DNA from 4 places in the Sinorhizobium chiapasense genome. Region 4 is predicted to be linked to each of the others. Evidence: predicted binding sites of a transcription regulator. Region 4 holds the regulator's gene; each other region holds the start of a gene.
The links. Region 4 encodes PhoB, which activates phosphate uptake and scavenging genes when phosphate is short. Its sites were predicted from a motif close to TGTCATNNANCTGTCAT; they were not measured.
Positions count from the first base shown of each region.

Region 1 (3,105 bases), 980 kb from region 4:
CAGGTCGGCAAGCGCGATGCGGTAGAGCTTCTTCAGCTTGGCCGCTTGCCCGATCAGGTTGTCGCGCTCGATAACATAGGCATAGTCGCCGTGGACGGCGATTTCCGAAAGGCCGACCCAGCCTTCTTCCGATTTGTCGAGCGGATAGCGCACGGCGCCCCACTCCTTGCTCGCCGGCTTGTAGGAGACGAGCTTGACAAAGCCCTTCTCGTCATCCTTCCATTCACGCTGGACCACCATCCAAAGGACTTGGTTGTCCCCTTCGCCCACCGTCGCGATACCCTCGAAGCCAGAACGGGTCTCGCTTGCACGCAGCTCTGCCGGGATCGCGATTTCTTGCTTGATCTCGCCCTTCTTGTTCACGTGCAAGAGCGCATGGCTGTAGAGCTTGTCCGCATCACCTTCGGAGGCGAGCCAGAAGCCGCCTTCGCCATCATTGGCGACGCCTTCGATGTCGAGCTTCTGCGCGGGAGCGCCGTCGCGGGTGACCCGTAGCGCTTCCGTGATCAGAGTGGGCTTCTGCGTGGCATCGATCGTAAAGATCGTCGGCTGCGACGAAAATACGGAGTCGCTGACAGCGCGCAAGAAACCCGGCTTCTCTGCAACAGCCGCGAGACCGGAGAGCGCCCCGAAGCCGATCGGCAGGCCGTCCTTCTCCGCCGAGCGGATCTGCGGATAGGCCGGCTCGCCCTCCCCACGTTCATAGATCATCACGTGTGCCCGCGCACCGCCGTCCTCGACGAGGTCAGTCTCGTTGGCGGTCGCAAACAGATTGCGACCCGGGATGGCAACGGCGCCCTCGGGTCCAATCCCAGACGGCAGGAGTTGCAGCAGTTCCGGCTCGGCGCCGGTGTCCTTGTAGACGCCGACGATCGAGGCGCGCTCGGTGAGCACGAAGAAGAGCCTGTCTTCGCCGTATTGCGCCAGTTCCATGCCTTCCGGCTCGGCACCCTTTGCCGACGACCGCTTCTCGGGGTGGTGGCCGATCGCCGCGATCGCATGTTCGAGGGCTGCACCGGATTCGAACAGTACCTTGCCGGTCGTATCGAAGATGGTGAAGCCGCGCGCGCCGCCTTCGTAGTCGCCCTCGTTGGCAACAACCAGGCGGTTGTCGTCGAGCCACTTCACGGCATCCGGTTCCCGCTTTACGCCGGCCTGCTCGCCGGTGAACGAGATGGCGCCGTCACGCTTGGTGTCGATGTTCTTGAGATCGACGGTGCCTGCGGAGAAATGCGCCTTTACGCTCGCGGACTTGCCGTCGATGATGACGAGGTGATTGTTTTCCTGCAGCGTCAGGGCGATTTCGTCCTTGCCGTTGAAGGCGACGAATTCCGGCTCCGGATCTTCGCCGGCTATCTCGGCGAGACCGGTCAGCGCCACATGCTTGATGCTCGAGCAATCCGCGACGCCGTCCTTCAGAGAGAGGATGACGATATCGCCGGCCGGCATCTGCGGAATCTTGCCGTCGTTCACGTCCTCGTCACGCTCGTTCTCGATCGCGATTGCGGCAAGCGTCTTGTCCTTGTTGACCGCAACCGAGTCCGGCTGTCCGCCAAGGTCGCAGGTCGTGTCGATCTTCTTCGTCGCAAGGTCGACGACAGCGATGAGGCCGGAGGGCTTGGTGAAGCTTTCGCGCGTATTGACGGCAACAAGCGCCTTCGCGCCAGCGACTGCAACGGACGTCGGCTCGCCATCGAAAGATACGATGCCGCCTGCCTTCGGTGCCTTAGCATCGGTGATGTCGATGAAGCCGATGCGCTTTCCGGGACTGTCGGAATAGATGAGCGTGTTGCCGTCTTCGCTTGCCGTTATGATTTCGGCCGAGGTCGCGGCTTTGCGATCCGCACCTTCCGGAAGATTATCCGCGACGGCAAAGGATGCGATGCGGTTGAAAACCTGGTCTGCGTGGACGGCAGATGCCGTCGATGCGGCGAGCGCTGCCGCCAATGCTGTGGTGATTGAAAATGTCTTCATGTGTCCCTCCGTGTCGCGACACATGGCAAATAGCCCCTGCACTGTGCCGCTGTTGGCATCCGGAATCGCTGATCGTTTTACGCGCCGGATGGGAGGCTTTTGCAACCGTCGTGTAACAGCTCAATGACACGGAGGCGGAAACGAAAAGAGGCCCGGGCGAACCGGGCCTCAGTTGATCTGCTTGCTTGCCTCCGCCATCAAGCGGCGCCGCGGCAGATGAAACATGAACCTCTCTGCTGCCTATGTTCTCACAAGGGAAACGGCAAAACAGGGTATAATGAGATGTTCGCCCGGGTTCTGGAACCCGCAAACACCAGATTAGTTGACAGCGTCCTTGAGGCCTTTGCCGGCCGTGAACTTCGGCACGTTGCGGGCCGGGATGTCGACTTCCGCGCCCGTGGACGGGTTGCGGCCCTTCGAGGCTTCGCGGCGGGTCACGGAGAAGTTGCCGAAACCGACGAGGCGGATATCGCCACCGTTCTTCAGTTCAGCCTGGATGGTCTCGAAAACTGCATCAACTGCAGAAGACGCATCGGTCTTGGAAAGTCCGGCCTTCTCAGCAACGGCAGACACGAGCTCATTTTTGTTCATGTTTCCACCCCTTTCAATTGGTTCGAAACGACTGTCTTGTTAAGCCGGGGCAGCTTGCGCATCGCCCACGTCTTGCCATTCCCAATTGCGCCTAATCCCTTGGAATGCAAGGCTTGCGGAGGGTTTTTACAACAAAAAAGACCGGCAAAGTGCCGGTCTTCCTTGTTTTTCTGGCGAGGGGCGCAAGCGGGACACAGTCCCCCGCCCCTTCCCGGGCTTGATCAGTGCGCGATCGAAGCGCCGGCTTCGTCCTGCGAATCGACCGATGCGACCGGCGCCGGCTGGTTCGCCGGGTCCCACTCGATCGGTTCGGGGCGACGCGTCAGGGCATGTTCGAGCACCTCGCCCATCCGCGAAACGGGGATGATTTCGAGGTTGTTCTTCACATTGTCCGGGATCTCGGCGAGATCCTTGGCGTTCTCCTCGGGGATCAGCACCTTCTTGATACCGCCGCGCAGAGCCGCCAACAGCTTCTCCTTCAGACCACCGATCGGCAGCACGCGACCCCGCAGGGTGATCTCGCCGGTCATCGCTACGTCC
Region 1 is NZ_CP133148.1:1,134,826-1,137,930, reverse strand. It holds gene RB548_RS05435 (esterase-like activity of phytase family protein) at 1-1,974, opposite strand, end outside; gene hupB (DNA-binding protein HupB) at 2,293-2,565, opposite strand; gene lon (endopeptidase La) at 2,787-3,105, opposite strand, start outside.
Region 1: a site for PhoB is predicted at 2,087-2,103, ahead of RB548_RS05435 (esterase-like activity of phytase family protein). Genes of this name have one in related genera too.

Region 2 (3,105 bases), 650 kb from region 4:
CTCGAGGCATCCTGCTCGAGCGTCAGCTCGTCGGCATCGCGTTTGCGGCTGCGGGCAATGATCTCGAACACGCTGGCGGTCGCCATCTGCAGCGCCCGCTCTTCCGGAAGCCCCTGGAGCAGCCGCGACAGAAACACGGCCGCCAACAGATCGCCGGTGCCCTTCGGCGGATTGTCGACCAATCGGTGTTCGGCGAGCAGCGCATGACTGCCGGACAGGTAGAGATTGCCCGTGCCACCGGTCATCATCGGGATCGCCGAGGTCACCAGCACGCGTGAAGGTCCGAGACCGAGTGCCGCGTCGAGGATCGCCGTATTCGTTTCAAGTGCTGCCCCGACGAGCCAGGAGAGCTCGAACCGGTTGGGGGTCGCAAGTGTCGCCAGCGGCAGCAGCCGGTCGCGCACCGCGGCCGCGATTTCGGCCGAAACATAAAGGCCGTTGCCGTCGCCGATGACGGGATCGCACGCATACAGAAGCTCTGGATTGCGCTGGCGCAACGCCGTCACCAGTTGCGCAACCCCGTCGACCTGGCCCGGCGAGCCCAGATAGCCTGACAGAACGGCCCGGATTTCACCAATCCAGCGCGCATTGACGAGATCATCGATGATCGATCGGAAGTCCGTGTCGGCGATCGTCACCCGTGTCGAGCGGCCGTGACCCGGATGCCATGGCAGGATCACCGTCGGCACGGCCCAGACGCGATGCCCGAGCGTCTCCAGTGCGAAGACTGCAGCCCGGTTGCCGACGGTGCCGCGAACCACATGGCTTGAAATGACGATGACGGCGCCGGGTGCTGCAGGCATTTCGGGCATCGGACAATTCCACTTCTTCGAATCGAAGTGTGATCGCGCGACTGTCACTGGCCTGTCAACAGGGCGTGTCAGACAGGGACGGAAACAGCACTTCGGCGTTTTCGTTCGTTTCTACGGTTTTTCGAGCAATTTTTGCAAAATCGCCTTCGATTTAAATGGATTTAGGCCGAAATCGCGTGAATTTCTCCAAACTTCGGCTCGATTTTGCCGAAATCGAGCATAAAACGGTCGCCATTGGCCATGGTTCTGATAGGTTCTTCTATCACGAATGGGGAGAGAGTTCATGGGCGTGAAATACAATCCGAAACGGGACAGGCATATCGACGCGGCCAAGGCGGCTGCAAGCAAGATCGGCGCCGAGGCGCTGGCGCCTGAGATCCTCTTCGGCGGGGCAAGCAATGACGACCTCGATCTCTACACCGCCGACATGCTGGCGCTGACCGCCGCGCATGCGCGCAAGGAACTGGCGCGCTGGGACGGCGGCAAGCCGCAGGTTTCGGTCGAAACCGTACCAGGGGTCGCGCCGGGTGGCACCGATGTCTCGATCATCGCCGTCACCGAACGCAACATGCCGTTCCTCTATGATTCGGTCATGGGCGAGGTGACGAGCACCCACCGCGACATCCACCTCGCGATCCATCCCATTCTGGTCATGGAACCCGGCAAAGCCATCAAGCTGTTCGATCCGGAAGAGGAAAGCGACCCGGCCCACCGGGTGAGCCATATCCAGATCCACTTGAACAAGCTCGCGCCGCTCGAAGCGCGTTCGCTGAGCAAGCGCATTGCCGAGGTGTTGGAGCAGGTCCATCAGGCCGTCCACGACTGGCCGGCGATGACGGCATTGCTTAAGCAGGCGATGCAGGAACTGGAAGACTACAATGCGTCGCGCAAGAAGAGTGATCGTGACGAGGCGCTCGCTTTCCTTCGCTGGCTAAGGGACAACAATTTCACCTTCCTCGGTATGCGGGAGTACACCTATTCCGGCAAGGGCGAGAAGGCGAAGGTCGAACGCGGCAAGGGCAGGGGCCTCGGCCTTCTCTCCAATCCTGACGTCCGCGTGCTGCGCCAGGGGAAGGATGCCGTGCTGACGACGCCGGAAATCCTCGCCTTCCTCGAGGGGCCCGAGTTCCTGATCGTCACCAAAGCCAATGTGAAATCCGTCGTCCACCGCCGTGCCTATATGGACTACATCGGCGTCAAGCGCTTCGACGCCTCCGGCAACGTGGTCGGTGAATTGCGCATCGTCGGCCTCTTCACGTCGACGGCCTACACCCGCCAGGCTTCGGAAATACCGTTGCTCAGGCACAAGATCGAAAAGATCATCGACCATTTCGGCTACGATCCCCAGAGCCATTCCGGCAAGATGCTGGCAAACACGCTGGAATCCTATCCGCGCGACGACCTTTTCCAGATCGACGTGGGGCTGCTCGCCGCCTTCTGCGAGCAGATCAACGAACTCAGCGATCGGCCGCGCATCAGGGTGTTGCCGCGTATCGACCACTTCGACCGCTTCGTCTCGATCCTCGTCTTCGTGCCGCGCGAGCAATATGACTCCGATGTGCGCGAGAAGATCGGCAACTATCTGAAGACGGCCTATGACGGCCGCGTTTCCGCCTATTACCCGGCCTTCCCCGAAGGCGGGCTGGCACGGGTCCATTTCATCATTGGCCGCTACGCCGGCAAGACACCGCGGGTTCCGCAGGCCAAGCTCGAGGAGGCAGTTCGCAGCATCGTCACTCGCTGGACCGATCGCTTCAACCTGCTTGCCCGCAAGGACGGCATCGAGATCGCGGTTGGCGAAGCCTATCAGGCGGCCTTCACGCCGACGGAGGCGTATGACGACCTCCACGACATCGCTGCCTGCAAGGCCGACGACCCGATCCGCATCTCGTTCTATCATAAACAGCAGGAAAGGCCGGACACACTGGAACTCAAGATCTTCCACGCGGAGGATCCGGTTTCGCTCTCGCGTCGCGTACCGCTTCTGGAAAACCTCGGCTTCCGCGTGATCAGCGAGCAGACCTACGACATCGGCGTCACCTCCCATGCGGAAGAACAACGGCACGTCGTGCTGCACGACATGGAGCTCGTTCACCGGGACGGACATGCGCTCAATCTCGCCAAGACAGGTCCGGCGCTCGAAGAGGCGTTTCTCGCCGCCTGGAACGGCACGACCGAGGACGACACCTTCAACCGTCTGATCCTGCTTGCGGGCCTCACCGCGCGCGAAGTCACGGTGCTGCGCGCCTATGCGCGCTATCTGCGCCAGGCGGGCATCACCTATTCGCAGGGC
Region 2 is NZ_CP133148.1:3,843,747-3,846,851, forward strand. It holds gene pdxY (pyridoxal kinase PdxY) at 1-812, opposite strand, end outside; gene RB548_RS18340 (NAD-glutamate dehydrogenase) at 1,096-3,105, shown strand, end outside.
Region 2: a site for PhoB is predicted at 855-871, ahead of RB548_RS18340 (NAD-glutamate dehydrogenase). Genes of this name have one in related genera too.

Region 3 (3,105 bases), on a different replicon from region 4:
CGCCGTCCTTCGCGCCAGACGGAGCGAACAACTGGAATGCCCTCACGGCGATGGACGCGCGCGATATCGGCGCGCAGTCCGACAGCAATCCGGCCGCGATCGTCGAGACCGACGGTGCGCGCCGGCGTCGCTGTTACCATGGCGATCGCCTGCGGCAGATCGATCGCCTCGACCTCGTCAGCCAGAACGAACGGCGCATGGATGAGGCTGAAAGGCACATAATCGGAGGAAAGCACATCGAGAACACCACGCTCGGCGAGATCGCGGGCGGCGATGTTGCCGGAATGAGACTTGCCGCGCACGATATTGGGCGCGCCCATCAGAACGCTCAGGCCGGCGCGATGCGAGGCTTCGGCTGCCTCGAAGCTCGTCGGGAATTCCGCCAAGCGGATGCCGTAGCCGATCGATTCCTCGACATGCGCCACCGTCGCGTCGTCATGGCTGGCAATGGTGATGCCGCGTTCGGCGCACGCCTTCGCCAGCGCCGTACGATGTGGCGCGGCGTACCGGGCGGAAAGCGCCTGCTGGCGCTCGACGAACTCGGTGAAGGCCTCGTCCGAAAGGCCGCGCTTCGTCTTGTAGTAGAGCGTGTACTGATCCATCGTCTGGAACTGACGCTGTCCCGGCGCGTGGTCCATCAGCGAGACGAGCCGAACTTGCGGGTCTTGTTGAAAGTCCTCGTAATGCTCGAGGACGTCGGAGGTCGAAACTTCGCAACGCAGATGGATGAGGTGGTCGGCGCGCAAGCGGCCTTCCTCCTTAGCCTGTGCCAGGGCGTCGGCCATGCTGCGCATCTCGCCCTTCTGGAAGCCGCCATCCTCGTCCGAACCCAGACGCAGGCAGTCGAAGACCGTGGTGATGCCGGAGGTGACGACCTGGGCGTCATGGGCCTGGATCGCCGCGATCTTCAGCCAGCGCACGCCCGGGCGCGGCGAGTAGTGCGCCTCCAGATGATCGGTGTGGAGTTCGATCAGGCCGGGCAGTAGGTAGTCGCCGTCAAAATCTTCGCCCGCGCTGCTTGCCCCTTCCGAAATGTCGGCGATGCGACCGTCACGGATGAGGACGGAACCGTTGACGATCCTGTCCTCGAGAACGATGCGGGCGTTGCTCAAAACCTGTTCTTTGCTCATCTCATGCGATCTTTCGTTGGGACGCGCCGCCAAGCGGCAGTAGGGAATGAACCGTAAACGGCGCGCCGCGATGGGGCTCGACGAAAAGTGCCACGGTCGAAACGTCGAGCGGCTTGCCGATGAACTCCTCGAATGCGGCGGTGAGCGTCTCGCGCATCACTCCTTCCGTCTCCGTCGGCACCGGTCCCGTCAGCGTCAAGTGGAACTGAAATTCCTCAAAGACGTAAGGGTAACCCCACGTCGTAAGATATTCCCGCTGACGCAGCGTGAGCTTCTCCGGATTGCGGCGACCGACATCGGCGTCCGATAGCGGCGCCCGGAACGGCTCGAAACGGCGAACGGCCTGTTCCGCCAGGTTTTGAAGAGGCTGGCAGTCTTCGGCTGCGACCAGCGCGAAAAAGGGACCGATCTGGTGAAGCACGATCCGCGGCACGTCGAAGGGTTCGATCTCCGCCGCAAACTCGTCGAAGGCCGCGAGCAGATCCGCTTCGCCCTTGCCTTCTGCGAGCTCGAACGGCGCCTTCAACGTTCCGTGAAAGCCGTATCGGCGCGGATCTGCCGTCAACGCCATCTGATTTTCGCGCCCGAGCGCCGGGACTTCCGGCCAGCTGAGTGCTCCGTCGACAAAGGCGTCGCGGCCAAGCCAACGGGCTGCGGTCTGCGTCAGCCGGTCATCGGCCGGCGGCGCGAAATAGATTGCATAACGCACGGGTCTCACTTTCTGTATCGACCGGCCCGCCGTCCGGCGGGTCGATGTTCGCGGGGTGCGATGCGCAGCTAGCCGATTTGCATGACAACATCATGATGACTTCGGTGCGAAACGCAATTCGGGGCGGAGCGGCCGAGGAAAAGTGTGTGCGGCTTCCGCCCGCCTCCCGCTCTGATTCTAATGCGTCTTGCGTCCCATCAGCCGCGAGCGGCACGCGTTTGAGATGCTGTCGAAAATGAAGACAACTATCAAGATCAGAAGCACCATGTAGGCGACATTTTCCCAATCGGAGTTGGTGCGCATCGCCTCCCACAATTTGAGCCCGATGCCGCCGGCGCCGACGGCGCCGATGATCGTCGCCGAGCGGGTGTTCGATTCCCAGAAATAGAGTGCCTGGCTGGCAAAGACCGGGAGGACCTGCGGCAGCACGCCGAAGCGCTGTACCGCGATCGGCGTCGCGCCGACCGATTTCACGCCCTCGCGCTGCTTGTCGTCGATGTTTTCGAGCGCCTCGGAATAGAGCTTGCCGAGCGTGCCGGTGTCGGTGAAGAAGATCGCCGAGATGCCGGCAAGCGGGCCGGGGCCGAAGGCGCGCGTGAAGAACAGCGCCCAGATGAACATGTCCACCGACCTCAAGAAATCGAAGAAGCGCTTGGCGAGTTGGTTGGCAAGAAAGTTCGGCGTGACGTTGCGCGCGGCGAGGAAGCAGAGCGGAAAGGCGATCAGCGATGCGAACAGCGTGCCGACGAAAGCCATGACGACCGTCTGCAACAGTTTGGTCCAGACGTCGAGATGCTGCCACTCCGCATTGTAGAGAATGTTGTTCCAAGCAAGCGAAAGGTTGGAGCGTGCCGGATCGATCCGTTCGCCGGCGACGATCAGCGAGGCCACTTCGCCATAGGGCTTTCCGAAGAACGGCGAGTTGGTGTCGAAGAGGAAGTTCGCCCAGCCGAAGAAGCGATTGCGGATCGAGACCTCGTCGCCTTCGACCTCCGCCCAGCCGGTGAGGCCGAAGGAGAGCGTGATCTTTTCTCCCGGCCGCTTCTGCATGGCCCAGCGGGGCAGCGGACCCTGCGGCGTTACCGTATCGGCGCCGTCCACGGTCATTATCAGCGTCTCGCCGCGGTGCGTCGCCTTTACCACGCCGCTGGCAGCCTCGATGCTCGTCGACCGATCGAAGGCAATCAGTGCGCGCGTGACGACCTCTTCGCTACGGGTCTCGATGCGGTCCGGTGCCTGGGCCGTTTGGGCATCGCCGAGCGCCGC
Region 3 is NZ_CP133152.1:949,728-952,832, reverse strand. It holds gene RB548_RS29095 (alpha-D-ribose 1-methylphosphonate 5-triphosphate diphosphatase) at 1-1,130, opposite strand, end outside; gene RB548_RS29090 (DUF1045 domain-containing protein) at 1,132-1,839, opposite strand; gene phnE (phosphonate ABC transporter, permease protein PhnE) at 2,017-3,105, opposite strand, start outside.
Region 3: a site for PhoB is predicted at 1,921-1,937, ahead of RB548_RS29090 (DUF1045 domain-containing protein). Genes of this name have one in related genera too.

Region 4 (3,105 bases):
TCGCCCGCACGAAAGCGGATTTCGACGAAATCGTCGAAACGAGCCTGCAGAAGGCCGGCCTTTTCAACGAGGTCAAGGATCGCCTGCAAGAGCCGGGCACCGGCCTTTCCGGCGGCCAGCAGCAGCGCCTATGCATTGCGCGTGCCGTTGCGGTCAGCCCCGAAGTGATCCTGATGGACGAGCCCTGTTCGGCGCTCGATCCGATCGCCACCGCGAAGGTCGAGGAACTCATCCACGAACTGCGCGCCAACTTCACGATCGTTATCGTGACCCATTCGATGCAGCAGGCCGCGCGCGTTTCGCAGCGCACCGCCATGTTCCATCTCGGCAATCTCGTCGAGGAGAACGATACGGACAAGATGTTCACCAATCCCGATGACCAGCGCACGCAGGACTACATCATGGGTCGGTTCGGTTAAGCCAGGCGACTAGAGCATCCCGCTTTCAAGTGGAATCGCTGAAAGCGGATAAGATGCTCTAGAATCTAAGCGCTGGAGCGTCCTTTGTGGGTTCATTGAGCGCATGGCGTTCCAGTCAACCGGGTTACGAATTCAAGGAACGAAACATGTCATCCACACACATCATGTCGGCATTTGACGACGAGCTTAAATATCTGACGCGCCGCGTCTCGGAAATGGGTGGGCAGGCCGAACAGATGGTGGCGGATTCCGTCCGGGCGCTGGTGAATTCCGACCTGGCGCTGGCGCAGAAGGTGATTTCCGACGACGCGATCCTCGACGACGCCGAGCGACAAATCGGTGAGAAGGCGATCGTAACCATCGCCAAGCGCCAGCCGGTCGCATCCGACCTGCGCGAGATCATGGGGTCCATTCGAATTGCGGCGGACCTGGAGCGCGTTGGCGACCTCGGCAAGAACACCGCCAAGCGCGTGATCGCGGTCGCCGGATCCGGCATCCCGCGCAAGCTCGCGCGTGGCCTGGAGCATCTGGCGGAGCTGGCCCTGGTCCAGCTCAAGGAGGTGCTCGACGTCTACGCCTCTCGCTCGCCGGAAAAGGCGAACCGCATCCGCGAGCGCGATGAAGAGATCGACGCGATCTATACGTCGCTTTTCCGCGAACTGCTGACCTATATGATGGAAGATCCGCGCAACATCACCCCGTGCACGCATCTGCTCTTCTGCGCCAAGAACATCGAGCGTATCGGCGACCACGCGACCAACATTGCCGAAACGATCTATTACATGGCGACGGGCGCCCAGCCGCAGGGTGAGCGGCCGAAGGACGATAATACGTCGACGCTGGGCTCAGTAACGGACTAGAGCATCCCGCTTTCAAGTGGAATCACTGGAAGCGGATAAGATGCTCTAGAATCAAAGTGCTAGAGCGTCCTTTGTGCGTTCATTTTGAACGCACGGCGCTCTAGGGCGCCCGAGAGCCCGATAGCCGCATGCCTTGGTTTGCATGCGTTAATCTTGTCCGGTCGCGATCTTTCGCGGCCCACAGAGTGTCGCGGTGGCATGATGGCACCCGCGCGTGGGAAGGAGCATGACCGAATGTTGCCGAAGATAGCTGTTGTCGAGGACGAGGAGGCGCTGAGCGTCCTCCTGCGCTACAATCTCGAGGCCGAAGGTTTCGACGTCGATACGATCTTGCGCGGAGATGAAGCTGAAATCCGCCTTCAGGAGCGGCTGCCCGATCTCCTGATCCTCGACTGGATGCTGCCCGGCGTCTCCGGCATCGAACTTTGCCGCCGACTGCGGCAGCGGCCGGAAACGGAGCGCCTGCCGATCATCATGCTGACCGCGCGTGGCGAGGAAAGCGAGCGGGTTCGTGGTCTCGCTACCGGCGCGGACGACTATGTCGTCAAGCCGTTTTCGACACCGGAACTGATGGCGAGGGTGAAGGCGATGCTCAGGCGTGCCAAGCCCGAGGTGCTTTCGACGGTGTTGCGTTGCGGCGACATCGAGCTCGATCGCGAGACGCACCGCGTCCACAGACGCAGCCGCGAAGTCCGGCTCGGACCGACGGAGTTCCGGCTCCTGGAGTTCCTGATGTCCTCGCCAGGGCGCGTCTTCTCGCGTTCGCAGCTGCTCGACGGCGTCTGGGGACATGACATCTATGTCGACGAGCGCACCGTGGATGTGCATGTCGGCCGTCTGCGCAAGGCGCTGAATTTCTCGAACATGCCCGATGTCATTCGCACCGTGCGCGGCGCCGGCTATTCGCTTGAAAGCTGAAGGCCGGCGGCCATCCTTCGATGGACATCAAAAAAAGGGGCGTCACCGCCCCTTTTTCAATTGCGTTCGCGCGAGGCCGGTCAGCGCATGCGCCGGCGTTCGCCGGAAGGCTGATAGGCGAGCCGCGTGTGATAGCTGCAATAGGGCGACGATTCCGGTGAGTCGTTGCCGCAGAAATGGAACTCCTCCTTCAGGGGGTCGCCGATCGGCCACTTGCAGGTGCGCTCCGTGAGTTCCGTCAGGCCGAGGCGTCGCGACATCGGGACGACGACGTTCGGTGCGAGTTCGAGGTCCTGATCGGCGACGAGATCGACTTCGATCTCTTCCTTGAGGACAGTGGCGCCAGCGGTGCGGGTGACGGTGCGGGTGGCGACGCGCGCGGCATAGTTCGGCGCCCGGGGGGCCGACGTGGTGCGCTTCGGGCGTGCGGCAGTGGTCGCGCCGCCGGCCTTGGCTCGGCCCGGCAAGCTCAACCGGTGAACCTTGCCGATCACGGCGTTGCGGCTTACGCCGCCCAGTTGTGCCGCAATCTGGCTGGCGCTCAAGCCCTCGGACCACAGCTTCTTCAGTTTCTCCACCCGCTCGTCAGTCCAGTTCATTTCTGCACTCTCCGTTCTCGGCGTTGGATGGCAGAATCCATCACCACGCTCCGGAAAAACTCCGGAGCTGCAACGCGATAACTCTTTTGGTGACTAGGTCCGCCGCATGCGTCTAGTAATTGAATATTAACCTACTGGCAGGGTGACTCCGTGGCAAGAGTCGCGGGAATCGCGCCGAATCGATTTCGGAGTTTTCCCCAACTTGCTGGCTGGCCGTTGCATTTTTGCAAGCCCCCGCTGGAGGTTTTTTCGCACATCGGAATCCGCGCGTTCAAGCTCGCTGCAAGCCTTGGTTTTGTTGACATTGCG
Region 4 is NZ_CP133148.1:156,710-159,814, forward strand. It holds gene pstB (phosphate ABC transporter ATP-binding protein PstB) at 1-419, shown strand, start outside; gene phoU (phosphate signaling complex protein PhoU) at 566-1,279, shown strand; gene phoB (phosphate regulon transcriptional regulator PhoB) at 1,514-2,197, shown strand; gene RB548_RS00740 (GcrA family cell cycle regulator) at 2,278-2,796, opposite strand.